DNA from 3 places in the Bacillus sp. FSL K6-0138 genome. Region 3 is predicted to be linked to each of the others. Evidence: predicted binding sites of a transcription regulator. Region 3 holds the regulator's gene; each other region holds the start of a gene.

What was found. Region 3 encodes LexA, which represses DNA repair genes until DNA is damaged. Its sites were predicted from a motif close to CGAACATATGTTCG; they were not measured.
Positions count from the first base shown of each region.
Region 1: a site for LexA is predicted at 4,148-4,161, ahead of MHB78_RS01380 (WYL domain-containing protein). Genes of this name have one in related genera too.
Region 2: a site for LexA is predicted at 6,389-6,402, ahead of recA (recombinase RecA). Genes of this name have one in related genera too.

Region 1 covers NZ_CP150286.1:212,175-222,477, forward strand. The annotation lists rRNA gene MHB78_RS01355 (23S ribosomal RNA) at 1-2,312, shown strand, start outside; rRNA gene rrf (5S ribosomal RNA) at 2,365-2,480, shown strand; tRNA gene MHB78_RS01365 (tRNA-Asn) at 2,526-2,600, shown strand; tRNA gene MHB78_RS01370 (tRNA-Thr) at 2,603-2,675, shown strand; gene MHB78_RS01375 (serine hydrolase) at 2,864-4,036, opposite strand; gene MHB78_RS01380 (WYL domain-containing protein) at 4,195-4,485, shown strand; gene MHB78_RS01385 (bile acid:sodium symporter family protein) at 4,526-5,503, shown strand; gene MHB78_RS01390 (DUF1343 domain-containing protein) at 5,575-6,804, opposite strand; gene MHB78_RS01395 (glycoside hydrolase family 3 N-terminal domain-containing protein) at 6,801-8,735, opposite strand; gene pbp4b (penicillin binding protein PBP4B) at 8,754-10,106, opposite strand; gene MHB78_RS01405 (PTS transporter subunit EIIC) at 10,157-10,303, opposite strand, start outside.
Region 2 covers NZ_CP150286.1:2,592,483-2,602,785, reverse strand. The annotation lists gene MHB78_RS13780 (pitrilysin family protein) at 1-1,285, shown strand, start outside; gene MHB78_RS13785 (pitrilysin family protein) at 1-2, shown strand, start outside; gene MHB78_RS13775 (SDR family oxidoreductase) at 1,361-2,092, shown strand; gene MHB78_RS13770 (DUF3243 domain-containing protein) at 2,163-2,420, shown strand; gene MHB78_RS13765 (YmfK family protein) at 2,662-3,453, shown strand; gene MHB78_RS13760 (RodZ family helix-turn-helix domain-containing protein) at 3,471-4,376, shown strand; gene pgsA (CDP-diacylglycerol--glycerol-3-phosphate 3-phosphatidyltransferase) at 4,439-5,020, shown strand; gene MHB78_RS13750 (competence/damage-inducible protein A) at 5,040-6,290, shown strand; gene recA (recombinase RecA) at 6,475-7,521, shown strand; gene rny (ribonuclease Y) at 7,866-9,425, shown strand; gene MHB78_RS13735 (TIGR00282 family metallophosphoesterase) at 9,511-10,303, shown strand, end outside.
Region 3 covers NZ_CP150286.1:2,475,512-2,485,814, forward strand. The annotation lists gene tkt (transketolase) at 1-1,333, opposite strand, end outside; gene MHB78_RS13050 (DUF896 domain-containing protein) at 1,491-1,724, opposite strand; gene MHB78_RS13055 (recombinase family protein) at 1,766-2,434, opposite strand; gene yneA (cell division suppressor protein YneA) at 2,454-2,765, opposite strand; gene lexA (transcriptional repressor LexA) at 2,919-3,542, shown strand; gene MHB78_RS13070 (penicillin-binding transpeptidase domain-containing protein) at 3,768-4,253, opposite strand; gene MHB78_RS13075 (hypothetical protein) at 4,293-4,436, opposite strand; gene MHB78_RS13080 (peptidase G2 autoproteolytic cleavage domain-containing protein) at 4,478-6,913, opposite strand; gene MHB78_RS13085 (hypothetical protein) at 7,017-7,208, opposite strand; gene MHB78_RS13090 (hypothetical protein) at 7,264-7,542, opposite strand; gene MHB78_RS13095 (thymidylate synthase) at 7,722-8,561, opposite strand; partial or broken gene MHB78_RS13100 (hypothetical protein) at 8,622-9,372, opposite strand; gene MHB78_RS13105 (prohibitin family protein) at 9,453-10,286, opposite strand; gene MHB78_RS13110 (hypothetical protein) at 10,279-10,303, opposite strand, start outside.

The sequences.
Region 1 (10,303 bases), 2.3 Mb from region 3:
GAACCGGCGAGTTACGATCCCGTGCAAGGTTAAGTTTGAAAAGACGGAGCCGCAGCGAAAGCGAGTCTGAATAGGGCGCATGAGTACGTGGTCGTAGACCCGAAACCAGGTGATCTACCCATGTCCAGGGTGAAGTTCAGGTAACACTGAATGGAGGCCCGAACCCACGCACGTTGAAAAGTGCGGGGATGAGGTGTGGGTAGGGGTGAAATGCCAATCGAACCTGGAGATAGCTGGTTCTCTCCGAAATAGCTTTAGGGCTAGCCTCAAGGTAAGAGTCTTGGAGGTAGAGCACTGATTGGACTAGGGGCCCCTACCGGGTTACCGAATTCAGTCAAACTCCGAATGCCAAAGACTTATCCTTGGGAGTCAGACTGCGAGTGATAAGATCCGTAGTCGAAAGGGAAACAGCCCAGACCGCCAGCTAAGGTCCCAAAGTATACGTTAAGTGGAAAAGGATGTGGAGTTGCTTAGACAACCAGGATGTTGGCTTAGAAGCAGCCACCATTTAAAGAGTGCGTAATAGCTCACTGGTCGAGTGACTCTGCGCCGAAAATGTACCGGGGCTAAACGTATCACCGAAGCTGCGGACTGTTCTTGCGAACAGTGGTAGGAGAGCGTTCTAAGGGCTGTGAAGCGAGACCGGAAGGACTCGTGGAGCGCTTAGAAGTGAGAATGCCGGTATGAGTAGCGAAAGAGGGGTGAGAATCCCCTCCACCGAATGCCTAAGGTTTCCTGAGGAAGGCTCGTCCGCTCAGGGTTAGTCGGGACCTAAGCCGAGGCCGAAAGGCGTAGGCGATGGATAACAGGTTGATATTCCTGTACCACCTCCTCACCGTTTGAGCAATGGGGGGACGCAGGAGGATAGGGTAAGCGCGGTATTGGATATCCGCGTCCAAGCAGTTAGGCTGGGAAATAGGCAAATCCGTTTCCCGCAAAGGCTGAGCTGTGATGGCGAGTGAAATATAGTAGCGAAGTTCCTGATTCCACACTGCCAAGAAAAGCCTCTAGCGAGGTGAGAGGTGCCCGTACCGCAAACCGACACAGGTAGGCGAGGAGAGAATCCTAAGGTGATCGAGAGAACTCTCGTTAAGGAACTCGGCAAAATGACCCCGTAACTTCGGGAGAAGGGGTGCTCTGTTAGGGTGCAAGCCCGAGAGAGCCGCAGTGAATAGGCCCAGGCGACTGTTTAGCAAAAACACAGGTCTCTGCGAAGCCGTAAGGCGAAGTATAGGGGCTGACGCCTGCCCGGTGCTGGAAGGTTAAGAGGAGCGCTTAGCTTATGCGAAGGTGCGAATTGAAGCCCCAGTAAACGGCGGCCGTAACTATAACGGTCCTAAGGTAGCGAAATTCCTTGTCGGGTAAGTTCCGACCCGCACGAAAGGCGCAACGATCTGGGCACTGTCTCAACGAGAGACTCGGTGAAATTATAGTACCTGTGAAGATGCAGGTTACCCGCGACAGGACGGAAAGACCCCGTGGAGCTTTACTGCAGCCTGATATTGAATGTTGGTACAGCTTGTACAGGATAGGTAGGAGCCTTGGAAACCGGAGCGCCAGCTTCGGTGGAGGCATCGGTGGGATACTACCCTGGCTGTATTGACCTTCTAACCCGCTGCCCTTATCGGGCAGGGAGACAGTGTCAGGTGGGCAGTTTGACTGGGGCGGTCGCCTCCTAAAAGGTAACGGAGGCGCCCAAAGGTTCCCTCAGAATGGTTGGAAATCATTCGCAGAGTGTAAAGGCACAAGGGAGCTTGACTGCGAGACCTACAAGTCGAGCAGGGACGAAAGTCGGGCTTAGTGATCCGGTGGTTCCGCATGGAAGGGCCATCGCTCAACGGATAAAAGCTACCCCGGGGATAACAGGCTTATCTCCCCCAAGAGTCCACATCGACGGGGAGGTTTGGCACCTCGATGTCGGCTCATCGCATCCTGGGGCTGTAGTCGGTCCCAAGGGTTGGGCTGTTCGCCCATTAAAGCGGTACGCGAGCTGGGTTCAGAACGTCGTGAGACAGTTCGGTCCCTATCCGTCGCGGGCGCAGGAAATTTGAGAGGAGCTGTCCTTAGTACGAGAGGACCGGGATGGACGCACCGCTGGTGTACCAGTTGTTCTGCCAAGGGCATCGCTGGGTAGCTATGTGCGGACGGGATAAGTGCTGAAAGCATCTAAGCATGAAGCCCCCCTCAAGATGAGATTTCCCATTCCTTTAAGGAAGTAAGATCCCTGAAAGATGATCAGGTTGATAGGTCTGAGGTGGAAGTGTGGCGACACATGGAGCTGACAGATACTAATCGATCGAGGACTTAACCAAACATGAATGTCATATCGTTATCTAGTTTTGAGAGAACACCTCTCAATATAAGTTTGGTGGCGATGGCGAAGAGGTCACACCCGTTCCCATGCCGAACACGGAAGTTAAGCTCTTCAGCGCCGATGGTAGTTGGGGGTTTCCCCCTGTGAGAGTAGGACGCCGCCAAGCTGTTTATTTATATCTTTACCTTGCATGAAATGAAGCTTATTTTATTCCGCAGTAGCTCAGTGGTAGAGCAATCGGCTGTTAACCGATCGGTCGTAGGTTCGAATCCTACCTGCGGAGCCAATGCTTCCATAGCTCAGCAGGTAGAGCACTTCCATGGTAAGGAAGAGGTCAGCGGTTCGAGCCCGCTTGGAAGCTTAAGTAGATATCTTGATATGACAAGGTTTCTCCAATTAAGGGGAAAGCTTTTTTTGTTTATAACGGTATTTTTAAAGCAGGCATAATGCCTGCTTATTTTTGTTTTATGACGGTTACTTAAAAGACACTTTCACCTCTTTCTTAAACAAACGTTTGTTTAAACAAGAGTGAAAGTGTCTCCTGCTTTATCATTCGGATGCATTCAAAATAGAGAAAATCCGGTTATTAACGACGCCGAATGATTTAATGTTGTTTTGTATATTTGAAAAGAGAATGACATATTTGCTCCCTGTTTTGCTAAAGCTGTTTAAAATGTTGTAACCAGGCATTACGCCGTGGTTTGAGTAGCTTCCGGGAGAAATATAAAAACCCATGCCGTATGTTTCCTGATTGGGCGTAAACATTTTTGTAAAACTTTGATCAGAAATGATTTTTCTTTCAAAGAGCGCTTTATCGAATAAATACATATCGTATGCTGTCATATAGATATCCCCTGCTCCGTACAGCTGTGATAAATCGGGCATATCGGGAGTATACAGCTTTTTAATAGCATTCAGCTTATAGCCTGTTGACGGTTGGGGTTGCTTTGCAAACGTTTTGTAAAACCCTGCGTGTTTCATGCCCGCAGGTTTAAAGATATGGTTTGTAACATATGCATTTAAAGATTCACCGCTCAGCTTCGTTACGATGTATGCCAGTACGGAATAGTTGGAGTCTTTGTAATCCCATTTTCCAGGAGCATTTTTAATTCCTTGAGCTTCGATATCTTTTAAAAGATTGTCCGGTGAAATATAACTGCTGCCTTCGTTGTGTCCTTTAATCCCCGATGTATGAGTGAGGAGATTGTAAAGGGTAATATTCGTGCCGTTTGGAAAATCCGGAATATATGTAGAAACCGGATCGTTTACTGACAGCAGGCCTCTTTCTTCAAGCTGGAGAATGGAAGCGGCGATGATCGCTTTTTGTGATGAACCGACATAATAAACGGTTTCGGGTGTATTCGGCACTTTTTTCTTGCGGTTTGCATAGGAGTAGCCTTTGTTTGTGACGATTTTTCCTTCGTTTACAATCAATGCCGTCCCGCTGAAACCAATATTTTTTAAATAATCATCCAGTTGTTTATTCTCGTTTTTCGTGACGATTTCGCTTTGTGTTTTTTCTTTTTTCACTTTCGGCTCTTTTTTCTTTTCCGGCTTTATTTGTTTCTCGGTTGCTTGCGACTGTTTTTCATAATGATCGCTTGGCATCTTCGGAAAAGCGATGTAAATGATTGCGCAAACAAGGATCGCAGCGAATAAAAGCCTTTTATTCCGCCGTTTTTTTCTTTTATATACTCTTGTGCTTTTGTGTGTTCTGGACATGGCTGGGCTCCTTCTAATAAATGTCACGTATTTACTGACGCATCATCCCCTTAAAAAGTTTCTTCCAATAATAAATGATTTCATACATTGTTTATTTTTTCTACTTGAAAAAGAACGTGTGTTCGTATAGAATGATGGTATGCGAAAGGAGCGAGAGGATGAAAAAGCTGCTGAATCGTGCTATGGCAGAGGGTTTTCCCGTTGAGATCATTTACATGAAAGAACATGAGTTTTCTAAGCGGACGATATTAGTCAATGACATCAAAAATGGGTATGTTAAAGCGTTTTGTTTTCAGAAACGACAGGTCAGACTGTTTAAGGTCGATTCGATTTTGGCAGTTTTCCCTATTAAAAAAAGAATGCATGCAGCTGATCACGCTTTAAATAGGCTTTCCCCGGACACCCACTTCTTTTTACCTTCCTGTTTTGACATCCGTCTTTTGCTATAATGAACGTATGATCATTTAAAGAGAGCGGGCGTTTGCATCTATGCTTCAGACAATCAATAAAACACTTGGGAAAATAATGCCTTTGCTGACGCCTGCAAGCGTCGTTTGCGGGGTATTGCTTTCAGAACAATTACATGGATTTGCTGCATTTGTGCCGTGGATTTTTGCTTTTATGACCTTTGCCGGAAGCTTGAGCGCCAACTTTCAGTCGCTGAAAGCTGCGGTGGTTCACCCGTTGCCGATGCTGCTGGCTTTATTTGTTCTACATTTGTTTATGCCGGTATTGGCATGGGGGACTGGACATATTGTATTCAACGGGGATTCGTTGACGATTACGGGACTCATTCTTGGTGTTGTGATCCCCACCGGCATCACTAGCATGATTTGGGCTGCCATGTATAAAGGAAATATCGGATTAACCCTTTCGGTCATTTTGATTGATACAATTCTTTCGCCTTTTGTCGTACCATTTAGTCTGTCCATTCTGGCAGGAGCTCAGGTCGAAATGGATATAGCGGGGATGATGAAGGGGCTGTTTGGGATGGTTGTCATCCCTTCTCTGTTAGGCATGCTGGTCAACCAGTTTGCTGCACCAGACAGAACGGCGCGTTTGAGCGCGAATTGCGCTCCGTTCTCAAAAATGGGATTAGCCGTTGTGGTGGCGATCAACAGCTCAGTTGTCGCTCCTTATTTAAGAACGGTCGATTTAAGGTTTGTTACGATAGCCGTGACGGTGTTTTTAGTGGCTTTTACCGGTTATATGACGGCTTGGCTGCTGGGCAGAATGCTGAAGCGGCCTCACGAAGAAATCGTTGCTTTAATCTTTACGGGAGGAATGCGAAATATTAGCGCAGGGGCCGTTTTGGCAACCAGCTTTTTTCCGGCACAGGTAGCGGTGCCCGTTGTGATTGGCATGCTGTTTCAGCAAATTCTGGCTGCGTTGTTTGGGCACTTGCTGGCCAAAAGCGAATTGAAAAGGGCGTATCAGTTGGATAATAAAACAAGCCTGCCTTCTTAAAAGGCAGGGCATTGTTCGAATCAAATTTGTCATGTAGTACGTATGGAGGTTTAAACCAGCGTCTGCTTTTCTTAATATAACAGGTATTTCTTTCTAATGTTCATAAACCGCTTCTGTTCACCTTCATATCTTTTGACGATGTCTTCTGCTGAAGCTCCTTTTTCAATCATTGTTTTGACCCAGCCGTTGCCGATCAGGAGATTGAAGTTGTTGGAAGAAAGAAATTGAAAGCCATCCGGATATAGGTCATGGATCGTTTTGATGATGAATATCCCGGTTTTCACCGGCTGAAAAGCGGACCGGTTTGTCACATAGATCTCCACACCGTGGCACAATTTGTTTTGGTGTTTTGAAAAGGTCGGTGTAAATGAAGCCGCTCTGAATCGGACGCCGGACAGTTTCAAGCTGTTTAATTTCTCGACGAGCTCCGTACTTTTGATGTAAGGGGCGCCGATTAACTCAAACGGTTTCGTCGTTCCCCTTCCTTCTGAAATATTTGTTCCTTCAATTAAGCCCATGCCGGGATAGGCTGTGGCAGTATCAACTGTCGGCATGTTTGGCGAAGGAAGGACGAAAGGAAGCCCGGTATCTTCAAAAGACATTCGCCGTTTCCAGCCTTTCATTTTGACGACGGTCAGGTCGGCGCCGATGTTAAATTCCTCATTAAACAGCTGCGCGAGTTCCCCTGCCGTCATGCCGTGTATTAACGGAATGGGGTATCTTCCGACAAAAGATGAAAAGTTTGGATCAAGAACAGGTCCTTCCACTTTTATTCCTCCCAGCGGGTTCGGCCGGTCCAAAACGATAAACGGAATGTCGTTTTCTTTTGCAGCTTCCATGGCATATGCCATTGTATAAATGTACGTATAGAAACGGGTCCCGACATCTTGGATATCGAACAGGAGAACGTCAACATTCTTCAGCATCTCAGGAGTCGGTTTCTTCGTATTGCCGTAAAGGCTGTAAACGGGAAGGCCGGTTTTTTCATCGATATACGAGTCGACTTTGTCCCCTGCCTGAGCATCGCCACGCACGCCGTGTTCCGGTCCGAAAAGCGCAGTGAGCTCAATGTCCGGATCTTGATGGAGCAAATCGATGCTGCTGTTCAGTTTGGCGTCCACCCCTGTTGGATTTGTGATCAAACCGACTTTTTTTCCTTTTAACATGTTTTTCTTATTCATCAGTACTTCTATTCCTGGAGAGACCTTTGCTTTCTTTTCATTTTTAGGGTTGGCAGATGCTGCCGTCAATGTACTGAGAACAATGACTCCTGCGAGCAGCCAGGATGCTTTTTTCATCATTGCAATCCCTCCGATTTCAACGGTTTGCCGTTTTTGATGTTCAATCCATAGCCATATTCGTAAAGGATGTTTCCCGGCTGCGTTACGGAAGGGATATCAACGGGCAAGGTTCCTTTAGGCTTCGCTTTTCCAAAAATGACTTCTATGCCCGCCGGAATGTTTGGCTGCCTGAAACGTCCGTTTGTGTAGCCTTTAAATCCGTATACCGCAATGACTGCTTTTGCTTCTTCAAAATTCGCTGTATCGTATGGATTGCGGAGACTCATTAAGGCAAACTTTTTCTGTTTAGCCTGGGCATACAGCATAGCAGCCCGCGGAAAAGCGGTGGCCCATTTGCTTGAGTCTTGAATGGCATCGTCGATCACTCCGTCGTTTACAACCGGATCGTTTTTGACCACATATGAGCCGGTAACGATATAGTCAGCCTCATCGATCAGCTTTTGAACATCCTGATTAAAAACCTTCTCAGCAAATTGATATTCCTTCACGACCGCCGTTTTCTTTATTCTTCTGACCGTTTTGGACATCGCTTTTGTTTGATCTTCGTATGGTGCCAGGATAAGGATGGTGTCCCCTTTTTTCGCTTTAAACGGGAGTGTGCGGTCATCGTTTTTTAAGACGGTTACGCCTTCTTTCGCCATTTTCATTTCTGCTTTGGCATGTTTGTGGTTTCCTACCGTTTTTAAGGCGTGCTTTATTTTTTTCTGTAATGATCCAGAAGAGTTACCGTCAAGAATGCCGCGCTTGCTCTTTAAAGAAAGGATCCGTTCTATCGACCGGTTAATTTGTTCAATGGGGATATTTCCCTGGCGGACTGCTTTCAGAAGGGCTTCATATACGTTTGCCAGGTTTTTCTCTGTTTCCAGTGACGTCACTTCTGCAGGCATAAGTGCAATGTCAACGCCTGCTTTCACAGCCATGACGACGGCTTCCTCGCGGCCGAAGTTGTCGGAGATGGCTTTCATGTTTAAAGCGTCTGTCACTGCGACACCGTCAAATCCGAGGTCTTTTCGCAGAAGGTCTGTCATCACTTTTTTGGACAGTGTCGCCGGAACCATGATATCCTGTCCGTCCTTTTTGCTTTTATATGTCGTGTCATCGAATGCCGGGAACTGGACGTGGGCCGTCATGATCATATCGATGCCTGCATCGATCCCTTGTTTAAATGGATAAAGTTCAACGCGTTTGAGCCGTTCTTGATCATGCGGTACAAGCGGGAGGCCGTAATGGCTGTCAACCGCCGTATCTCCGTGGCCGGGAAAATGCTTCGCTGTAGCAGCGATGTTTTCTTTTTGAAGCCCTTTCATGGCCTGAATGCCGAGCCCCGCCGCGAGTTCCGGTTTGGAGCTGTAGGAGCGGACGCCGATCACAGGGTTGTCGGGATTGTTGTTGACGTCAAGCACAGGACTGAAATTAACGTTGATTCCTAATGCGGCTAATTCTTTTCCGATGATATTTCCTGACCGGTAAGCATTTTTCGCGTTTTTAGAAGCGCCGATGGCCATATTGCCCGGCAGGTTTGTTCCCGATTCAAGTCTTGTGACGATGCCGCCTTCCTGATCAATCGTGATAAAGAGCGGAATGCCGCGGCTTGCTTTTTGCAGACCGTCGGTTAAACGAACTGTTTGCTCCGTGCCTGTGACATTTTCGGCGAAAAGAATCACGCCGCCGAGATGATACTTTTGGATGATGCCTGCTATTTCATCGTTCATTTCCGTCAATCCCTTGGCGCTTGAATCCTCTTTCTTCTTCCAATTTCTAAAATCCGGCATAAGCATTTGCCCGATTTTTTCTTCAAGCGTCATACTGCTGACGATCTGTTTGACGCTATGTCCGGAATGTTGTTTCGCCTCGGCTGTACGCGTATCGGGATGTATAGCTTGAGATGCCAGCAACACGGCGATCAGTGCATATCGAAACAATCCTTTCATACTGCTTGCCCCTCCTATTTATGATTTTAGCGCTTCGTAAACAGCGGTTATTACGCTGCCGTATTTTCCGGTTGAAAATAGATCACCTTCGAACTGATTCGGATTTTCCGCGGGATTGATGACGGGAGAATGTTTTTTATTGGTCAATAAAACGATGCCGAGCCGATATTCCAGGTCGATGACGGTAATCGTTCCGGTCCAGCCTGTGTGTCCGTAAGCTCTGCTGCTTGCATGCTTTCCGAACATCCACTCCATGTCGGCGCTGCCGTTAAGCCGCCACCCTAATCCGTATGTGGCATCCATGTTTGACGGCTTCGTAAACTGAGAAATGATAGCACGGTCAAAAAACTTTTGAGAGCCGTAGCCTCCTCCGTTCAGCATGACCTGAAGCAGCACCGCCATATCCTCGGTTGTTGAAAACAGTCCGGCGTGTCCTGAAATGCCTTCCATCGAGTAAAACGCTTTTTCATCGTGAACCTCACCTTGCAGCGTGTAGCTTCTGATATTAGGAAACGAAATCGTGCCGTCCCGCGTGTTTCCCATTAACTCCGTGGCTGCAAACTGTGAAGGCTTGAAGCCCTTTTGCAGCGGGTTAAACAATGTATGGCGCAGGCCGAGAGGACGGTAAAACCGATTTTCAATATATGAATCAAGGCGCTGGCCCGTTATCTTTTCAATGATCAGGCCAAGCAGCATGTAGTCGATATCACTGTAGACTTGTTTTGTACCCGGTTTATATGCCAAAGGGGTTTTTGAAAGAAATTCCAACGTTTTTGCCCTTGTCTGGGAGTAAAGCTTTCCGGCCGTTTTTGGATCGTAATAGTTCCAGCTTGCCGGGAATCCTGCCGTATGATGCAGCAAATCGATGACGCGAAGTGCATCTTTTCCTTTAATAGCGTCTTCGGGAGCATCTTTGAATTCGGGAATATAGCGGGAGACTTTTGAGTTCAGGTCGAGCTCACCCCGGCTCGCCAAATGCTGCAAAGCAAAGTTGACGGCATACATTTTCGTGTTGGAAGCAAGGTCAAACATCGTAGCGGTTTTCATTTTTCCCGGATGTTTCAAAGGAGTGAGTCCGCTGTATTTTTGCTTGTATCCGTATGCTTTTTGTTTCACGATCTTTCCGTCTTTGATGACAATGAGGGAGGCGCCGGGGAATCCGGCTGCAACGTCTTCTTCGATGAGCCTGTCAACTCGTTTTAGTTTTTCTGAAGAAAAACCGGCATCTTCCGGGTTTTTTGCTTTTTGTAAAACAGGGTATCTCTGGTTGTACCTGTCATTTGCAGCAGCAGCTTGTGCAGATGATGGGTGCGGATAAAGGAATGGAAGAAAGAGAAACGCTGCAACAGCGCAGATGATGAGTTTTTTCATGCCGCCAATCCCTCCTTAAAAACGGTTTAGTGGAAATTTTAAACAAACGTTTAATCAAATTCAACCGCCATATCGTCGTTAAACCCGAATGCGTACGTAAAGAAAAGGCCGGCAGCATATGAGATGAATAAACCGATGATGTATAAGATGATTTGATGGGTATGAACCAGAAATGAAAGAGGGAGTCCTGATACGCC
Region 2 (10,303 bases), 120 kb from region 3:
GACGAAAACGATCGAATTTGAGCAGCTCAAGGAAACGCTATACTACGAAAAAATGCCGGGCGGGCTTGACGTATATGTCCTTCCGAAAGAAGGCTTTAATAAGACATACGCCGTGTTTACGACGAAATACGGCTCGATTGACAACGAATTCGTCCCGCTCGGCAAAGAGGATTTAGTCCGCGTGCCTGACGGGATCGCCCACTTTTTGGAGCACAAGCTGTTTGAAAAAGCCGACGGCGACGTGTTTCAGCAATTCAGCAAACAGGGGGCCTCGGCGAATGCTTTTACCTCCTTTACCAGAACGGCGTATCTCTTTTCAAGCACATCAAACGTAGAAGAAAATCTGGAAACGCTCGTCGATTTTGTGCAGGATCCGTATTTTACGGAAAAAACGGTTGAAAAGGAAAAAGGCATTATCGGCCAGGAAATCAATATGTACGACGATAATCCGGATTGGCGCCTTTTCTTCGGCCTGATCGAAAACATGTATAAAGAGCACCCTGTCAAGATTGACATTGCCGGTACGATCGAAAGCATCTCACACATTACGAAGGATCTTTTGTATGAATGCTATGAGACGTTCTATCACCCGAGCAATATGCTGCTTTTCATCGTCGGTCCGGTCGATCCGGAAGCGGTCATCCGCCAGGTGAGGGACAATCAGCAGAACAAGCCGTATACGGATCAGCCTGAAATCGTCCGCAAAGAAGTGAAAGAGCCTGCGGCGGTATATCGAAAAGAGCAGGAAATCAAAATGAACGTCCAAAGTTCGAAATGCCTGGTCGGATTAAAAAGCATCAATCCGACCAATACGGGCGACGATCTCTTAAAGCATGAACTGACCATGAACCTGATTCTCGAGTGTCTGTTCGGCAAAAGCTCGGCCGATTATGAAAGAATTTATGAAAAAGGCTACATTGACGAGACGTTCAGCTACGACTACACCGAGGAACACGGCTTCGGCTTCGCCTCTGTCGGCGGCGATACGCCGGAGCCCGACAAGCTAGCCGATGAACTGAAACAGGTGCTCTATAAAGCGAAGGAGACGATCACGGCAGAAAAACTCGATTTGGCGAGAAAGAAAAAAATCGGTACATTCCTAAAATCGATGAACTCTCCGGAGTATATCGCCAACCAATTTACACGGTACGCCTTTTTAGAAACGAGTTTGTTTGATATCGTATCCGTTTTGGAATCAATCACCTTGGAAGACGTTCATCGTGTTGTCGATGAAGAGATAGAAGAGGACAGAATCACTGTCTGCAAAGTTGTTCCAAAATCATAACCGTCAGGAAAGTTCAGCGTGAGCAGCATGTTGTAGCATCACGCTGAACCTTTCTTTTTTAGGAAGGATGGAAATATGGCAAAACTGGCTCTTGTAACAGGAGCAAGCGGCGGAATCGGCCAGAGCATATGCGAAAAGCTGGCGCAAAGCGGCTTTGACCTGCTCCTTCACTACAATACAAATGAAAAGGCAGCCGTCTCTTTAAGCGAGCGGCTGTCAAATACATATCACATTCAAACCGAAATCATTCAAAGCGATCTGTCCGACCCCGGCGGTGCGGCGGCTGTTTCCGCTTGCATTGGCGGCCGGGCGCTGGACGCCGTCGTATTAAACAGCGGGCAGAGCTACCGCGGCCTTGTTACAGACATGACAGACGAAGAAGTTCATGAGATGGTCCAGCTTCACGTGACAAGTCCGTTTACGCTGACAAGAAACGTGCTTCCGGCCATGATCAGAAGAAAAGCCGGCGCGATTGTCGCGATCACTTCGATATGGGGAGAAACGGGGGCTTCCTGCGAAGTGCTTTACAGCATGACAAAGGGGGCGCAGCATTCGTTTGTCAAAGCCCTCGCAAAAGAGCTGGCGCCGAGCGGCATCAGAGTGAACGCCGTTTCCCCCGGGGCCGTCAAAACGAATATGATGAGCGGGTTTTCGAAGGAAGAAGAGGACATGATCGCAGAAGACATCCCGATGGGAAGGCTCGCAAAGCCCGAAGAGGTCGCAGATGCCGTTCAATTTCTGCTTTCGGAAAAAGCGTCATATATCACCGGCCAGATTTTATCGGTAAACGGAGGCTGGCATTGCTAAAACAATGTATAGTTTATGATCCCTCAGATAATAATAAGGCTGTAACTTTAAGAGAATGGAGGGGCCTGATATGTCCGTACTGGATAATTGGGATCAGTGGAAAAACTTCTTGGGCGACCGTCTCAACTACGCCCATGAAAAAGGAATGTCAAACGAAACCATCTCGGATCTTGCTTATGAGATCGGCGATTACTTAGCCGGTCAGGTCGATTCAAAAAACCATCAGGAAAGAGTGCTCGCAGATCTGTGGAGCGTAGCTTCTGAAGATGAGCAGCGCGCGATTGCGAACGTGATGGTCAAGCTTGTTGAAAACAACGGCTCGCATTGAGGAGAGAGTGTGTTCACTCTCTCTTTTTATACGTTTACTTTGTTTTTTTCGGTTTCTTCCAGCGGCCGGAAGGGTAAAAAAGATTTAGAGGGGGGCAGATTGCAGCGCCCGATTTTTCCCGATTTTGGGAAACGGACGTTTTTCTTATTTAATCACATATTCTGCTTTCTAATTGAGACAAAATGCTTTATGATAAAGGAAGGTAAATTTTTGCCACGATGATGGATAGGGAGGTTATCATTTGGCAAAGCTCGAATGGTATTTAGAATACGAAATCCAAGTCAACCGTCCCGGACTTCTGGGAGATATATCCTCTTTATTAGGTATGTTATCGATTAATATTGTCACAATTAACGGCGTTGATACGTCAAGAAGGGGCCTTTTGTTAAAATGCCGTCATATAGATCAAATCAAACGTCTCGAATCCATTTTAAACACGATGGAGACGATTAAGGTTACAAAGCTGAGGGAGCCGAAACTGAGGGATCGCCTCGCCGTAAGGCACGGACGCTACATTCAGCGGGATGCCGATGACAAAAAAACGTTCCGCTTTGAACGCGACGAGCTCGGGCTGCTTGTCGATTTTATGGCCGAACTGTTTAAAAAAGACGGGCATAAGCTGATCGGAATCCGAGGAATGCCGCGTGTCGGCAAGACGGAATCGATCGTGGCCGCGAGCGTGTGCGCCAGCAAAAGGTGGCTGTTTGTGTCTTCAACGCTTTTGAAACAAACGATCAGAAGCCAGCTTGTCGCTGATGAATACAACACGGAGAACGTCTTTATACTGGACGGAATCGTGTCGACGAGAAGAGGATCTGAACGACATTTGCAGCTCGTCAGTGAAATCATGCGGCTGCCCGCGACAAAAGTCGTCGAGCATCCGGATATTTTTGTGCAAAATACGGAATATACAATGGATGATTTCGATTACATTATCGAATTGCGTAACAGCCCTGATGAGGTTATTACATATGAACATGCCGAGGAACCGCAAATGTTTGACCATACTGGTTTTTCTGGCTTTGATTTTTAAAATGGAAGGTGTTTGTTGTGACTGAACTAGGAAATCGGCTCAAAGAAGCCAGAGAGGAAAAAGGGATGTCGTTAGACGACCTTCAGGCGGCAACGAAAATCCAGAAAAGGTATTTGACGGCGCTTGAAGAGGGAAACTATGACGTTATTCCGGGAAAGTTTTATGTAAGAGCTTTTATTAAACAGTACGCTGAAGCCGTCGGACTGAACTCAGAGCAGCTGTTTGAAGAGTTCAAAAAGGATATCCCTGACTCCTACAATGACGAGGTTTCTGATAAGCTTTCTTCGATCAAGCCTCAGAGGGAGCTTCCGGGGCCCGCCTCCAAAGCGCTTGAGCTTTTGCCTACACTGCTTGTCTCGGCAGGCGTGATTGTCGTGATCGCGATCATTTATGTCATTGTCCAGGCCGTGATGGGCGGAGGAAATGAAAATTCCGCCGAACAGACGAAAACGGAAGAGACAGAGAGCAAGTATGACGTCTCAAAAGATTCGCCGCTGAAGAATGAAAATCAAAAAAACGCGGACAACGAAAAATCAGGCGCTGAAGATAAAAAAGACGACGACGCCCAGAAAGCCGCTGACAAAAAAGAGCTGACCATCAAGGCCGCAGACAGCCAGGGCTCTTCCACAACCTATGAAGTATCGGGAGCCGACAAGCTTGAGCTTGAGGTGACAACGACCGCGGATTCATGGGTCAGGGTGCGGGACGCGAAAGGAACCTCCCTTAAAGAAGGCATGATGAAAAAAGGAGATTCCTTTCAAAAAAATATTACCGACCAAGATCAGATCGAATTGCGGGTCGGATATGCGCCTGGCGTAGAAATCAAAATCAACGGAAAGGTTCTTTCCTACGAACTTGATCCGAAGAATGTGATGACACAAAACATAACGATTGAAAATAAAAAGGAGAAAAAGTCATCTTAACTGCCCGGATGACTTTTTCTTTCGTCCATCAGCAATAAAACGATACATAATGGAGGAACTCTATGTTTAACTTACCGAATAAAATTACGCTTTCGAGAATCGCCTTAATTCCTATTTTCATGATCATCATGCTCGTTCCGTTCAATTGGGGGTCGCTGTCTTTCGGAAACGAATCGATTCCGGTCGCACATCTGATCGGCGCTCTTTTGTTCATCTTCGCCTCGGTTACCGATTGGGTTGACGGCTATTATGCAAGAAAGCTGAAACTCGTGACGAATTTCGGGAAATTTCTCGATCCTCTGGCGGACAAATTGCTCGTGTCTTCTGCTTTGATCATTTTGGTCCATTATCACCTTGCACCGGCCTGGATGGCGATCGTCATCATCAGCCGGGAGTTCGCCGTGACGGGACTCCGCCTTGTGCTTGCGGGGACTGGCGAAGTCGTCGCTGCGAATATGCTTGGAAAGGTAAAAACGTGGGCGCAGATCATCGCCATTTCGGCTCTCTTGCTGCATAATCTTCCATTTGAGCTCGTCTCGTTCCCGTTCGGCTCTCTCGCGCTATGGGTGGCCGTCTTTTTCACCATCGTATCCGGCTGGGATTATTTCGCCAAGAACTGGGATGCTTTAAAAACATCGAACTAAACATAGGGAAGTGGATAACATGAAACTTGAAAGAAAAGCTGAAATCATCGCCGTCGGTTCAGAGCTTTTGCTCGGACAGATCGCCAATACGAACGCTCAGTTTATCAGCAAGCATTTGGCGGAAATCGGAATCAACGTTTTTTATCATACAGCGGTCGGAGACAACCCTGAACGCTTGAAACGGGTCATTCAAACCGCGCAGGAAAGGTCTGATTTCATTATCTTCTCAGGGGGTCTTGGGCCGACGAAAGACGATTTGACAAAAGAAACGATCTCCCGGGTCATCGGGCGTCCCCTTCAGCTTGATGAGGAAGCATTTCAATCGATTGAAGACTATTTCAAAAAAACGAACCGGACGATGTCTCCGAACAATCGAAAGCAGGCGCTCGTTCTCGAAGGTTCGGATGTGCTGCCAAACCGGTTCGGAATGGCTCCGGGGATGCTGCTTCAGCATGAATCGCGTTTTTACATGCTGCTTCCGGGGCCCCCGAAGGAACTTGAGCCGATGTTTGAAAACGAAGCGAAGCCGCTGATTTTGGAAAAACTCGGTTCAAAGGAGAAGATCGTCTCAAGGGTGCTGCGCTTCTTCGGAATCGGTGAATCCCAGCTTGAAACGGATTTGGAAGACCTTATCGATGCGCAGACGAACCCGACGATCGCCCCTTTGGCGGCAGATGGGGAAGTCACCCTCAGGCTGACGGCAAAACACGCCGATCCGGCTGAGACGGAGCGCCTTCTAAAAGAAACGGAAGACCGCATTTTAGAGCGCGTCGGCGAGTTCTTTTACGGATACGATGATACATCGCTTGTCGAAGAGCTTGCGAAAGCCTGCGTCCGCAAAGGACTGACGCTGTCTGCCGCGGAAAGCTTTACAGGAGGGCTTTTTTCCAGCTGGCTGACGGAATTGAGCGGGGCCTCCGAATACTTCAAAGGCGGCGCCGTCTGCTACACAAACGAATTGAAAGTGTCAGCGGCCGGCGTTTCGGAAGACACGCTGCAGCGGTACGGTGCGGTCAGCGCGCAATGCGCAAAGGAGCTTGCAGCGGGTATCAGAAGCAAAACCGGAAGCGACATCGGCATCAGTTTTACCGGTGTGGCCGGTCCGAATACGCAGGAAGGGCATCCCGCCGGGAAGGTATTTATCGGCATCTCGGTCGGCGGCAAACCGGAGGAAGCGCACGAGTTCATGTTCGCGGGCTCAAGATCGGCCGTCAGGAAGCGTTCTGCCAAATACGGCTGCCATCTGCTCCTGCACATTTTGGGTAAATAAGCGATAATTCCGTTTTCGGAGAATCTTCCTTTTAAAAAAAGACTGCTTTCGCTCTTTGCAAAATGATTTTTTATCGTTTAAAATCCGCTGAAAAAAATCGAATATGCGTTCGCTTTTTTCTTGGCAAATCCGAGCAAACAAGGTATAGTAGATATAGCGGAAGTGATAAAGGAGGAAAAAACAGATGAGTGATCGTCAGGCAGCCTTAGATATGGCGCTTAAACAAATAGAAAAACAGTTTGGAAAAGGTTCCATCATGAAACTCGGAGAACAAACCGAGACGAGAATTTCAACCGTTCCGAGCGGCTCTTTAGCGCTCGATACAGCCCTCGGGGTGGGCGGATATCCGCGCGGACGGATTATTGAAGTATACGGCCCTGAAAGCTCCGGTAAAACGACGGTGGCGCTTCACGCGATTGCCGAAGTTCAGCAGCAGGGCGGACAGGCGGCGTTCATAGACGCCGAGCATGCGCTTGATCCCGTTTACGCGCAAAAATTAGGGGTTAACATTGACGAGCTGCTGCTGTCCCAGCCTGACACGGGGGAGCAGGCACTTGAAATTGCTGAAGCGCTTGTCAGAAGCGGAGCCGTTGACATCGTCGTCATCGACTCCGTTGCGGCGCTCGTGCCGAAGGCGGAAATCGAAGGAGACATGGGAGACTCGCATGTCGGGCTGCAGGCCAGACTGATGTCCCAGGCGCTGCGGAAGCTTTCCGGAGCAATCAATAAATCAAAAACGATCGCGATCTTTATTAACCAGATCCGCGAAAAAGTCGGCGTCATGTTCGGAAACCCTGAGACGACCCCAGGGGGAAGAGCCCTGAAGTTCTATTCTTCCGTGCGGCTTGAAGTGCGCCGCGCCGAACAGCTCAAACAAGGCAACGACGTCATGGGGAACAAGACGAAAATTAAAGTCGTGAAAAACAAAGTGGCGCCTCCATTCCGGACGGCCGAAGTAGACATTATGTACGGCGAAGGAATCTCCAAAGAAGGGGAAATCATCGACCTTGGAACAGAGCTTGACATCGTCCAAAAAAGCGGGGCATGGTACTCCTATCAGGATGAACGCCTTGGACAGGGCCGCGAAAACGCGAAGCAGTTCCTAAAGGAAAACAAAGATGTGCTTTTGATGATCCAAGAGCAGATCAGGGAGCATTACGGCTTGGATAACAACGGTGTTTCGGCTCCAAAAGAAGAAGAGGAAGACATTCAGGAAGAGCTCGAATTTTAATTTTAAGGCTGCCGGCTGGCAGCCTTTTCTTTTTCTTTCGCAAATCCGCCGTCCCCTTCCAAAAATCTCCGGCCTGTTGCCGATTCAGCGGATGTATGTCCGGTGGATTGCTCATATCTTTTGAAACGTTAAGATCGTAAGCTTGACAAGTATTTGCCACACAATTACAATGAAATTGTATCACTTGTTTTTCTTAACATGATTGATAAACATTTAAACTTGACAAGGGCTGTGAAGCTTCTTCATTCCCTGTGAAGGTTCTGTATGTTGAGAAGAAAGTACAATGTACATGCCGACACTTACTTTTAGCAAGAAACAAGTTCATAGCAAGAGGAGGTGAAAGTATGAGTCCATTAACCATTCTCATCTCCATTTTGCTGAGCCTATTCTGTTTAGTTGTTGGCTACTATGTTCGTAAAATCATTGCCGAAGCAAAAATTTCAGGTGCGCGCAACGCAGCCGAACAAATTCTTGGAGACGCAAAGCGGGATGCTGAAGCGTTGAAAAAAGAAGCCCTTCTTGAAGCAAAGGACGAGATTCATACGCTTCGGATAGAAGCTGAACAAGAAGTTCGTGAAAGACGAAATGAGCTTCAAAAACAAGAAAACCGTTTACTCCAAAAGGAAGAGAACCTTGACCGAAAAGATGAATCGTTAGATAAACGGGAAGCGATGTTGGAGAAGAAAGATCATTCTCTGAATGAACGACAACAACATATTGAAGAGATGGAAAGCAAAGTGGATGAAATGATTCGTAAGCAGCAGTCGGAATTGGAGCGTATTTCAAGTCTGACGCGTGATGAAGCGAAGCAAATCATTCTGGATCGGGTTGAAAAAGAGCTTTCCCATGACATCGCGATCATGATGAAAGAAACTGAAAATCGTGCGAAAGAAGAGGCTGATAAAAAAGCGAAAAATATTCTTTCATTGGCTTTACAGCGCTGTGCGGCTGATCATGTGGCAGAGACGACGGTTTCCGTTGTCAACCTTCCAAATGATGAGATGAAAGGCCGTATTATCGGACGTGAAGGGCGAAACATCCGTACGTTGGAAACATTGACTGGAATCGACCTTATCATTGACGATACGCCGGAAGCCGTTATCCTTTCAGGATTTGATCCGATCAGGCGCGAAACAGCAAGGATCGCTCTTGATAAGCTCGTTCAGGATGGCCGCATTCATCCTGCCAGAATCGAAGAAATGGTTGAGAAATCCCGCCGTGAAGTGGATGATTATATTCGCGAAATGGGCGAACAGACGACGTTTGAGGTAGGAGTCCACGGTCTTCACCCCGATTTAATCAAAATACTCGGCCGCTTGAAGTTCAGAACAAGCTACGGACAGAATGTACTAAAACATTCCATGGAAGTGGCATTCTTGACCGGACTAATGGCTGCTGAGCTTGGAGAAGACGTTACGCTTGCGAAAAGAGCGGGCCTTCTTCACGACATCGGGAAGGCGATTGACCACGAGGTGGAAGGAAGCCATGTCGAAATCGGCGTGGAACTGGCCACCAAGTATAAGGAGCATCCTGTCGTTATCAACAGTATCGCATCACACCACGGGGATCAGGAGCCGACTTCCATCATCGCCGTGCTCGTGGCCGCAGCCGATGCGCTGTCAGCCGCAAGACCTGGCGCAAGAAGCGAAACGCTCGAAAATTATATTCGCAGGCTTGAAAAACTGGAGGAAATCTCCGAGTCCTACGAAGGTGTTGAGAAATCGTTTGCGATACAGGCCGGACGGGAAGTGCGGATCATGGTGAAACCAGACTCGATTAACGATCTTGAAGCCCATCGTTTGGCGCGGGATATTCGAAAACGAATTGAGGACGAGCTCGACTACCCTGGACATATTAAAGTAACCGTCATCAGGGAAACGAGAGCCGTTGAATACGCAAAATAAAGTGGTGCGCATGCACCACTTTATTTTTTTGTTTCCTTGTGTAACACTATTAAAGAAACCTATTGAAAAAAGAAAGGGTCAAAGCATGAGAATTTTATTTGTTGGAGATGTCGTCGGTTCGCCCGGCAGAGAGATGATTAAAACGTATTTGCCAAAACTGAAGCTGAAATATAAACCGCACGCCGTCATCGTGAACGGGGAAAACGCAGCACACGGGAAAGGAATCACCGAAAAAATTTATCATCAGCTCATTCAAGCGGGTGCCGATGTCATCACCATGGGAAATCATACGTGGGATAAAAGGGAAATATTTGATTTTATCGATAGCGCTCCGCAGATCGTCAGGCCCGCCAATTTTCCTAAAGGCACGCCTGGCAAAGGAATCGCTTACATCAAAACAAACGGCAGCAAGGAACTGGCTGTAATCAATTTGCAAGGCCGTACATTTCTGCCTCCGATCGATTGTCCGTTTGAAAAAGCGGACGAATTGATTGAAGAGGCTTCTATAAGAACGTCGTATATTTTTATCGATATGCATGCCGAAGCGACGAGCGAAAAGCAGGCGATCGGCTGGTATACGGACGGACGCGTTTCGGCTGTTGTCGGAACGCATACACACGTGCAGACGGCGGACAACCGCGTCCTTCCAAAAGGGACGGCTTATATTACCGACGTCGGCATGACAGGTCCTTATGACGGCATTCTCGGCATGGAGCGGGAGACGATCATCAAACGGTTTAAGACGAGTCTCCCGGTACGTTTTGAAATCGCCGAAGGCCGTACGACGTTAAGCGCGGTTGTCATTGATATCGATGACCAAAGCAAAAAAGCGGTTAAGATCGACCGGATATTAATCAATGATGACCACATGTTTTTCG
Region 3 (10,303 bases):
TCGCCGGTCTCAAGTAGTCTGAGAAGACGAAGAATGTACCCGCAAACACCCGCAGACCGCCATGGAGAGCCATTCCGTTTAAAGCAGCGCCCATGGCAAATTCGCGGACACCGAACCAAATGTTTCTGCCGGCATAGTCCTTCGCTGAAAAATCTCCGCCGTTTTTGATCGTTGTTTTATTAGAACCGGCCAAATCGGCAGATCCTCCGAAGAAAAACGGCACTCTTTTTGCGATTCCGTTCAATACTTCTCCTGAAGAAGCTCGGGAAGCAAGGCTGCTTCCTTTTTCATAGACAGGAATATCTTGATCCCAATCTGCCGGAAGTTCTCCGTTAATACCTAATTCAAGCTGCCCGGCAAGCTCAGGATAAGCTTTCTTATATTCGGCGAACAGCTCGTTCCATTCCTGTTCTTTGCGTTTGCCCGGTTCTTTCACCGTTTCATTAAAGTGTTCGTACACTTCGGAAGGAACATGGAAATCTTCTTCATATGTCCACTCATATGCTTCTTTCGTCAGTTTAGCCTCTTCTGCGCCGAGCGGAGCACCGTGAACGCCTGACGTTCCAGCCCGATTTGGAGAACCGAAGCCGATCGTCGTTTTTACTTCGATCAATGTCGGCTGTTTGTCATTTTGCTTTGCTTTCTCAACCGCTGCAGTGATTTCGGCAATATTGTTTCCATCCTCAACATAAAGGACTTCCCAGTTCATCGCTTCAAAGCGCTGCTTCACATTTTCGGAGAATGAGCGGTCAAGATCTCCGTCAAGGGAAATATCGTTGGAATCGTACAGCACGATTAAACGGCCGAGGTTCAGATGGCCTGCAAGGGAAGCTGCTTCTGAAGAGATTCCTTCCATTAAGTCTCCGTCACCGCAAATACTGTATGTATAATGGTCAACGACACGATATTTGTCACGATTGTAAGTTTCCGCAAGATGGCGTTCTGCAAGCGCCATGCCGACTGCCATTGCGATTCCTTGGCCGAGCGGACCGGTCGTCGCATCAACCCCGGGAGTATGTCCGTATTCAGGATGCCCCGGCGTTTTGCTGTCCCATTGGCGGAAATTCTTCAAGTCTTCCATTGAAACGTCATAGCCGCTTAAATGAAGCATGCTGTACAAAAGCATCGAACCGTGTCCCGCAGACAGCACAAAGCGGTCTCTGTTGAACCAGTTTGGATTTTCAGGGTTCACATTCATCATTTTCGTCCAAAGCGTGTAAGCCATCGGAGCAGCTCCCATCGGCATACCCGGATGGCCGGATTTTGCTTTTTCAATGGCATCTATAGATAATGTTCGTATCGTTGCCACAGATTTTAATTCAATCGTTTTCATTTTAATCCCCTTCCTGTATGTACTCTACTTTCTTATCATAAATCGACACATCGGTTTTCACAACCATTTCAGCTCAAAAGCTGAATGAAAAATCGTGAACAAATGTCATTTGTAGTATATACAAAAAAGGAATACGATATTGACGTATTCCCATAAATTAATGCAGCCTGCGGTTCCCTTTTTCTTTTTTCAGCTTTTCGGGAGTCACATCGTTGCCTTCAGGATCTACAATCGTCACGTTTTTCAACGTATTTTTCATAGATGCGCGGACGCCCTTCAAATATTCTTGCCGCAGCTTTTGCTGTTCGGCTTTTTCTTCGTCTGTTAAAGAGCCAGTTTTTGATTTTTTGGCAAGCTCGTTGATTCTGGCTATTTTCTCTTTAGAAATCATGATATACTCCTTTGTTTTGTTTCACCTTCATACTACTAAATTCAGTCTCGTTTGACAACAGATTCGGCTACTCCGTCCTCCATATATTCCTGATAGCGGCGGTGGACGGTAGCTTTGGAAATGCTGTATCCAAAACCTCTCAGGACGGCTGCTATTTCGGCAAATGTCAGCTTGTTTTCCCTCAGCCTGATGATTTCCGAAAGCGGCGCTTCAATCCGCTCCCTCCCGGTTCCTCCGCCGCGGTTTTTTAAGTTCTTTTCCGGGCGGTAGCCGTTTTCGACCGCTTTTTTCATGCCCCTTTTAATTTTCAGGTTATGTATTTTCCGCTGGTATTCCTCCACAATCCCGACGATTTCCAAAACCATTGAGTCGGCTTCAGAAAGCTCAAGCTGTCCTCTATGGGCAAGCGTATATACTTGAACGCCTTCTTTATACAAAAAGTGAAGGAGCGCAATCTTTGCATGCCCTCTGCCCAGCCGCGTGTCGTCCTGGATTAAAACGGCGTCGACATCGGATGTTTTAATCTCCTCGAGCAATTCAAAAACGCCGTCCCGATCCAGCTCGTATCCGCTCGCTTGTTCGGAAATGACTTTTACGACGGTCATGCCGTGTTCGGCGGCGAGCCTTGCAAGCTCTTCTTCCTGCCGCTTTAAGGAGGTCTCCTGCTCTTCTTTCGCCGTGCTCACCCTGGTGTATATAATCGCATTCACAGAAATCCCCCCGTTCCTTCTATTCTACAACCGCCAGCTGATACTGATCAGAATGCTGCTTCGTTACCGGCACGACTAAAACATCGCCGGGTTTGATGACAGACGTCGGCAGACCGTTTCGATCCGCAACCCACTCGACGAATTTCTGCTTGTCAGCAGCTGTTCCGCCTTCAATGCGGTCGGCCAGCTTCCATAGCGAATCTCCTTGCTGAACTTCTATTTTAACATATTGCTTGCTTTCTTCGAGCTTAGCGGCAAAAGACAAAAACAGAACACAGGTGCTAATCGCAGCGGTAAATAGACTGACGAAAATCAATGATTCTCTTTTCAATACGATCACCTCAAGATAGAATGTTTGTTCGCTTTTTGTTCAGTATACATACGAACAAATGTTTCTGTCAATCGCTTTTTTCGAACCTATGTTTGTACTCAAAGGAAAAACATGCTATAATCTAGCTAAAATCGACGTTTTGAGGTGCAAATCATGACGAAGCTATCAAAAAGACAACTTGATATTTTGCGTTTCATCAAAGAAGAAGTGAAACGCAAAGGTTATCCGCCTTCCGTCAGGGAAATCGGCGAAGCGGTCGGCCTGGCATCAAGTTCAACCGTACACGGCCACTTGGCGCGGCTCGAGTCAAAAGGGCTGATCAGAAGGGACCCGACAAAGCCGCGAGCCATCGAAATATTGGACACTGAAGAAGGGGTACACATTCCGCAAAGCCAGGTTGTGAACGTTCCCGTCATCGGAAAGGTAACGGCCGGAACGCCGATTACCGCCGTCGAAAACATCGAGGAGTACTTTCCGCTGCCGGATCGACTGGCTCCGCCGGACGAGCATGTCTTCATGCTGGAGATTATGGGGGAAAGCATGATAGACGCGGGAATATTGGACAAAGACTATGTGATCGTAAAGCAGCAAAACACGGCAAACAACGGGGATATCGTCGTTGCCATGACCGAAGACGATGAAGCGACCGTTAAGCGTTTCTTTAAAGAAGCGACCCACATTCGCCTTCAGCCGGAAAACCCGACGATGGAGCCTATCATTCTCCAAAATGTGACCATTCTCGGAAAGGTCATCGGCGTGTTTCGGACCGTTCATTAATCTGCAAGCATCTCGTTTCGGCTGCCGGTTTTCCGGCAGCCTTTTTCTTCACAAAAAAATCAGGTTCATGTCCCGCGGGATACGAACCTGAAAAAGAGGAATTCATAATATGCTTACAAATTCATTATCTCGAAAACTATATTTGCTGTCAACAAAAAAGTTGTACAAAGGAAACTCTTTAAAGGTATTCAAATCTCTTTGCCGATAGACCAGGGGGATTCTTGTTTATTCCCTTACTGAGCCGTTCATGTTTAGAGTGAATACATAAGTGCTGTCACCTGATGTGATAAAGCCTGCAAACCATCTTAATCCGGAGCGGGACAATCTCGCGCCGGATTTTCCATAAAGGGTACAGCTGTCCGTTTCTTCCTGAATCATCATCCGTTTTACTGTTTTCATAACGGGCTTATCAAACGGCAGCGATTCTTTGTACAGCTTTTCCGTGAAATCCGCTTGTACGATCGCGGAAATCTTCAGTGTGCTGCACGCCAAAACTGACCGATTCAGCCGCTTATTTCCGTATGACAATTTCCGGATCCATTCTTCCATGCGCTGCTCACCGATACCCCGGCCATCGCCTGGTAAAACCGAATCATGCATACCCGCCCCGGGCAAATGACCGCGATTCCAGGAATCAAACTCCCTTTTCACGCCGTCCAGGCGCTTGACATCGTATTCATCTCTGACGGTCCCGGTCTGAAATCCGAACAGCGCATTTTCCGCTTAAAAAGCGGATCGGACGTCAGCCTTTCATTGGGCTCTTTTCTTGATGTAGACAAAGGTTTGTCCGTTCTTTACGTTTCTTAAAATAAACGTTCTGTCGCGCTTGTCAAAAAGCTCATTCACACGAAAAATGTTTGGCAGCTTGGCATCGGCTTTTTCCTGTTCAATCACTATCACTTCCTTGGTGAAAGTTAGAAACCTGTCTCAATTTACTATTTGATCATAGCAAGCGCGATGCCGTATCCATTTTGAGGATTGTATGGGGCAGTTATTTTCATCACCTTCCAGGAGCCTTCAGATGCTCTCGTCCCGATCCCGTTAAGCGCCTTGACGTAATCTCCTTGGCGAACCGTACTGTCTATCCGGACGTAATGCCGGCCCAACAGTCCGACAACATGCCATTCATTCCTTGCAGCCCGTGAAAGATAACTTTCTTCCAAAACCTCTTGAAAATGTGGATTCTGTTTCGGTACGCGAATCAGCTCCCCTGTTTCTTCATCCATTTTTTCCTCATATATCAATCCGCCGAATTCGTTTGTCAAATAGCGGTTCTGCCAGGTGAAGCTCGATTCTCCCGATATAAATGCAGCCGTTTCCGACACAACACCCAGCATATCATCCCTTTCTTGAGCTGGCGCGATTTTTTCCCCTCTTAATGCTACGATGGTCCCCGTATCGATCAGCTGCCCGTTTTCACTTTCAAAATACTCTCCGTATCCGCAGGGCAATGATGATCTTACAGAGCCGGCAAATGTGCCGTTCCCGTGCAGAGAGTCCAAAAGCCAGTTGATGGTCTGGTATCCGCCTGCCACGGTGTACGGCTCTTCTAGCGTAATGCTTTCTGAAGACAAAATCGATCTCGATACGCTGTTTCCTTTAATATGGGAGTTGTTTGAAGCAGCGACGAAAGCGCGGGAGCCCTCTGTACTCGAACCGCCTGAAGAACCGATGACAGCATTTCTTTCGCCTTTTGCCGTAATATCGCCGGTGCCGGCAATGACGGCGCTCGATTCCCCAAACGCAAAGCCTGAGGTGGTGGCAATTTGCGCCCCACCCTTTAAGCTGACAGGCACCTGCTCATACGTTTGGCCTTTAATGGAAGCTGCCGCATCATATCCGGCCGCCTGCACGCCGATGATCACGGCTTGGCTGTTTGGCGATTGGATTCCAACCGTTCCGCTGTCTGTTATCATCGTTCCGTTCATCATATTGACGTTATAAAGCCCGCCGCCGATCGAGATTCCTTTTGGAGCGGAATGATAAATATCGAAGTTTGATATTTTGACATAATCGGTTTTATTGGCCCCGCCGGATAAATTAATATCAACACCGGCCTTTTTAAACCCGCGGATTTTAATCCCGTTGATCGTGATGTTTTGGCTGCGGTACTGTAAAGCAACCACAGGATTGCCTCCATAGTCATACTCGGGATCGCCGATCGCCGTAAATCCGTTGACATATACATTCTTATATGCAGAAACAACGAGCGCCCTCGGCGTCACACCGTCGTAAAGCGGGTTGAAGACAGGCTCGACGGCCGTACAGTCGGTGAGCGTGACATCGTACGCTGTGGTGCTTTCCGGATCTGAAGCCTGGTGATGGCCGATATGCCGAAGGTCGAACGCGCGGACATCACGGTAGGAGATATGCCCGATGATATGAACGTTTTGCGAAGCCGGCCACATCTCGTGCGCCTTCACTTCCACCCCGCGGATATTCCCGCTTGTTATGTTGTTTAACAGCCAAACGTGTTTGGATCCGTCGTCAATCTCTATCCCGTTGGAGTTGGACATCCCTTCAGCATGCTCTGTTCCGCGCGGATTTGCCGAATGGCAGTTAGAAATAAAAACGTATTCGCTGTAATGCGTGGTAATGCCGTCATCCCCTGCGCCATACGCCACACAATTATCGACCCAAATATATTTGGAACCGTCTTTTGTCCAGTCGGTATCAGGCAGGTGGTCATATGTCGGCGATGTAATATCAATGCCGTGAAGCCCCGCATTGACGGCTTCAATATCTTTGATCCAGCCGAATTCGACTTTGGCAAACGTTAAACAGCTTGAATACTGCCCGCCCGGATTTCTCACGCCGCCCTGTCTGTCCGGATTCCAGTCTAATGTCATGCCCTGGACAAAAATATTGCGGTTTCCATTTTCATAGTCATCATTTGTGATCACCCACTCATAGGCGGGGGCGTTTTCGTGAAGCTTAATGACCGTTACGCCTTTTCCCTGTCCGACGAAATACGTCCAGGACGGCAGCTTAATTCCCTGAACAAGATAAACGCCTGCCGGAACGTTTACCTTAACGCATCCTGTGCCGATCGCTTTCTGAAAAGCTTCGGTATTGTCCCTGCCGTCGGGTACAGCCCCAAAATCTTCGACGTTTACTTCCCTGGTGATTTTGCTGAGAAGTTTATGATATTCCTTGTCCAGCCGCTCCTTTAACAGTGAGGTGATCTCTCCTTCGGCCGTCACCCTGGCATCTGTCACTTCAACGCTTTGAGAAGCCCCTGCATGCTGTATCAGATTTTGCATCCTTGCTTTGAGCTGCTCCATTTCTGGTAGCGTAATGGAATCCTCACGAAAATGAGACCGCCATCCTGCATGTAGAGACACATCAAAAGGTTTCCTGAATTGCACCATTCTAAAGACACCTCTTTCTTATAATGTAAGCGCTGAAATGGGCGGGAAAGCTTGGCTGTATCTTCGCTAAAGAGCCGGTATGACCGCCCTCTTTGCTTCAATGTTATAAATTGGCTGTCGATGATGAAATCTCCTCTGCCAATTGAAACTGATTTATAAAAAAAGATGGAAAAACCGCTGCCGGTTTCCACCCTTGCCATTTTAGCTTAAGTTGATTGACGATATCAGCCTCGAGTACATCAAGCGGCGTCCTGATCGTACCCTCCCCCTGTCTGACTTGCTGTTTTTGCGGCATCTGTCATCGCCAGCTGAGCGGCAGCCACCGCCTTGCAGCCGTCTTTCAAACGTACTCAAAAAAACTTGCCACCATATGTTCGTGCTCTTCCTTTCATGATCAGGTCAAACGCATCATCAATTACGGCAATCTCTACATCCACAGATGCCTGGCGGTGAGTTGCATGGCGGTTCAGACGATCCATCGTTCCTTTCACAGTATCCGGATGCGTTCGTTCGGCAGATTTCATCAAAATGTTTATAACCGGCGTTGAAACAGGCAGCGAAGCCCCCTCCAAAACGGCAATATAATAGGTGCAAGTCAAAAGAATCGCATCAGACTTACCCGCAGCCATTCATTCATTTGCTCCCTTGCTTTTTGTTCAGGTTTAAACATCGGATCTGGAAAATGAACGATCTCGATATCGTATGCTGAGAATACAATGTTTGAATGATGTGCATAAAGTCAGGCGAGTTTTTTCTTCACGTTGATTCCTCCCGAAAGCAAAAAAAAGAGGCGGTTTCCCGCCTGTTTTTATACTGCAACTTCAAACGTCAGCTTGTCGCCGTGCCTATAATCGATCAATTTAAAATCATCAATCGTAAAGTCGTAAAAATTTTGGACGTCCGGATTGATCCACAGCTTTGGAGCCTCGTACTGCTCGCGTTTGAGCTGAATATGTAAATTGTCGATATGACGGGTGTAGATGTGGCAGTCCCCGATATTGAAAATATATTCGCCGAGTTCATATCCCAGCACTTGAGCTATCATCCGCTGCAATACATTATACTGGAACACATTAAACGGATTTCCCAATGCCATATCATTGCTTCTCGCCCTTACTTCCAAGGATAGTTTTCCTTCCTTTACATACCATTGCGTTTCGTATACGCACGGCGTCAGCGCCATATCATCCAAATCGTCCGGGTTCCACAGCATCGTGATGTGCCTTCTCGATGACGGGTTATGCTTTAATTGATGAAGCAAATAATCGACCTGGTCTACTTTTTCGCCGTTTATCGTTCTGTTTTTCTTGCCTAATTGATGCCCGTAAGCCGCACCGATCGTGCCGTCTTCAAGCCTCCACTGATCCCATATGTGCACGCCCATATCTTGAAGCGTCCGGACATCGTTTGATTTAAGCTGCCAGATCCACAGCAATTCTTTAATCGCCGTCTTCCAAGCCACTTTTTTTGTCGTCAAAATCGGAACTTCTGAATTGTCAAAACGCATCTTCTGACTGACGATGCTCAATGTATGGGCCGGAGTGCCGTCTGAATCCCACCTTGTCCGCACGTCATATTCTTCATCAGAAATGCCGGTTTCAATGATTTTTTGGATGATTGCGTTGTATTGTTGATCATAGTGGCTCATGTTATCCTCTCCTCACCAAAAATGATATGAATAAAATCCGTTTTTTTCAATAGCAAAATCTTACGTTCGTAAGCTGTAAATCTCCAAGGCTTCGCGCAGGACATGTTTGTTATATCCGGTCATGTGATGAATTTTTTCGGCCCATCCCTTAACATCGCCGTAAGCGGGCTCTGTGACCATCCCCCTGCTTGTGCTCAACCAGCTGTTCCAGCCGGAAAACTCCCAATGCGCCGTTTCACCTTGATACGGCACTCTGCATTCCAATAACGGCTCATTCTTTAGTACGTTTTGAGAGTATTCGGCGGCTTCTAAAAACATCTTCTTGTCGACAGGCTCCGGATGATAGATTTGGGTTGACGTTTTTCCGTTAGGCCTGTGATAGACGACTTCTATTCGCTCTGGGACGGGCCTCACTTGAACCTGGGCAGCCGGAAAAAAGCCGCTCAATTTTTCAACGGTAAAGTCTTCGGAGTCAACGTCCACTAAAATCGGCTGCAGCCATTGGTCACCCAAATCGCATAGAAAACGCCTACCTTTTTCATCAAGGGCGATCACCGCGGCATGCGCGCCGTCTGTTTTGAAATGATGTATAAGCTTCTATCCCGTCTTTTTGAAATTCGTCAAGCAGCCAAATCGCCAGGTCAAAGCAATTGCCTGAAATCCCGTATTGGCGGTAATGCTCTTTCATTAAAGACACATCTCGCTGCTTCTTTTCGCCGGCCCGCTGATCATACCACGCTTTCGTCAGCGTTTCCATCGGAAAATGGTCAAATTTTCTCCATGTCAAAAGGATGTCGTTCGATGCAAGCATTTTCCGCCCTCCTTCCTTATTCGATCAAATACGCGAAAAAACCCTTAGACAAGTAAGGGATTTTTCACAGATGTGTTCACCTATTTATCGTTTTCATCTTGCGGGAGCTGGATGAAAGCATTCGAACCCGTAGCCTTCGGCATTTTTCCATCCCACTTTTGTATCCATTGGTATTGAATCATTTCGTCTGACATTGATTTTTTGATAATTTCATTATACTCTGCGATCCCTTCGGCTTCGATCTTTTTCTTCTTCGCTTCAGCTTCGGCAATTTTGAGCTCAGTCTGCGTTCTTTCCAGTTCCTGCGATGATTTGACGCGCGCATCGATCGCTTCTTGCGTCGCTTTATCAGGCTTGGGAACCCCGAGGGTTAAATCGTCGATGACAAAACCGAGCCTTTTCATATCATCTGCAAACGTTTTTTGAATTTCCGCTGCAGCTTCAGAAGACTTTTGGCCGTACGTATCGATGACTGAATATTTCGACATTGACTTTCTTGCAGCGTCCCACAGCCTTGTTTTCAGATAGCTGTCTTCAATCGATGATATATCTACGGCACCGAATTTGTTGAACAGCTCTACGACTTTATCAGGCTGGACGACATAGTTATAGGCGATATCCATTGATATGTTTTTTCCGTCCGAGGTTGCCACCTGAATGTCCTGGTTGTTTACGGTCTGCATCCGGACCGGATACTCCGTCACCTTGTCAAACAGTCCGACGAAATGCCAGCCTTGATCAAGCGTTTCCGATTTTACGCCCCCGTTTGGAGAGTACACGACTCCGACGTAGCCATTCGGAATCTTTTCGATAAACAGCGATGCCAAAAACCCCCCTGCGATTAAGGCGACCGCTACGATGATTCCGCCAAACCATGCTTTGCCTTTATTCTTTTTCGTTTGAATGTCATTCATCCCCGTCATCCTCCAGC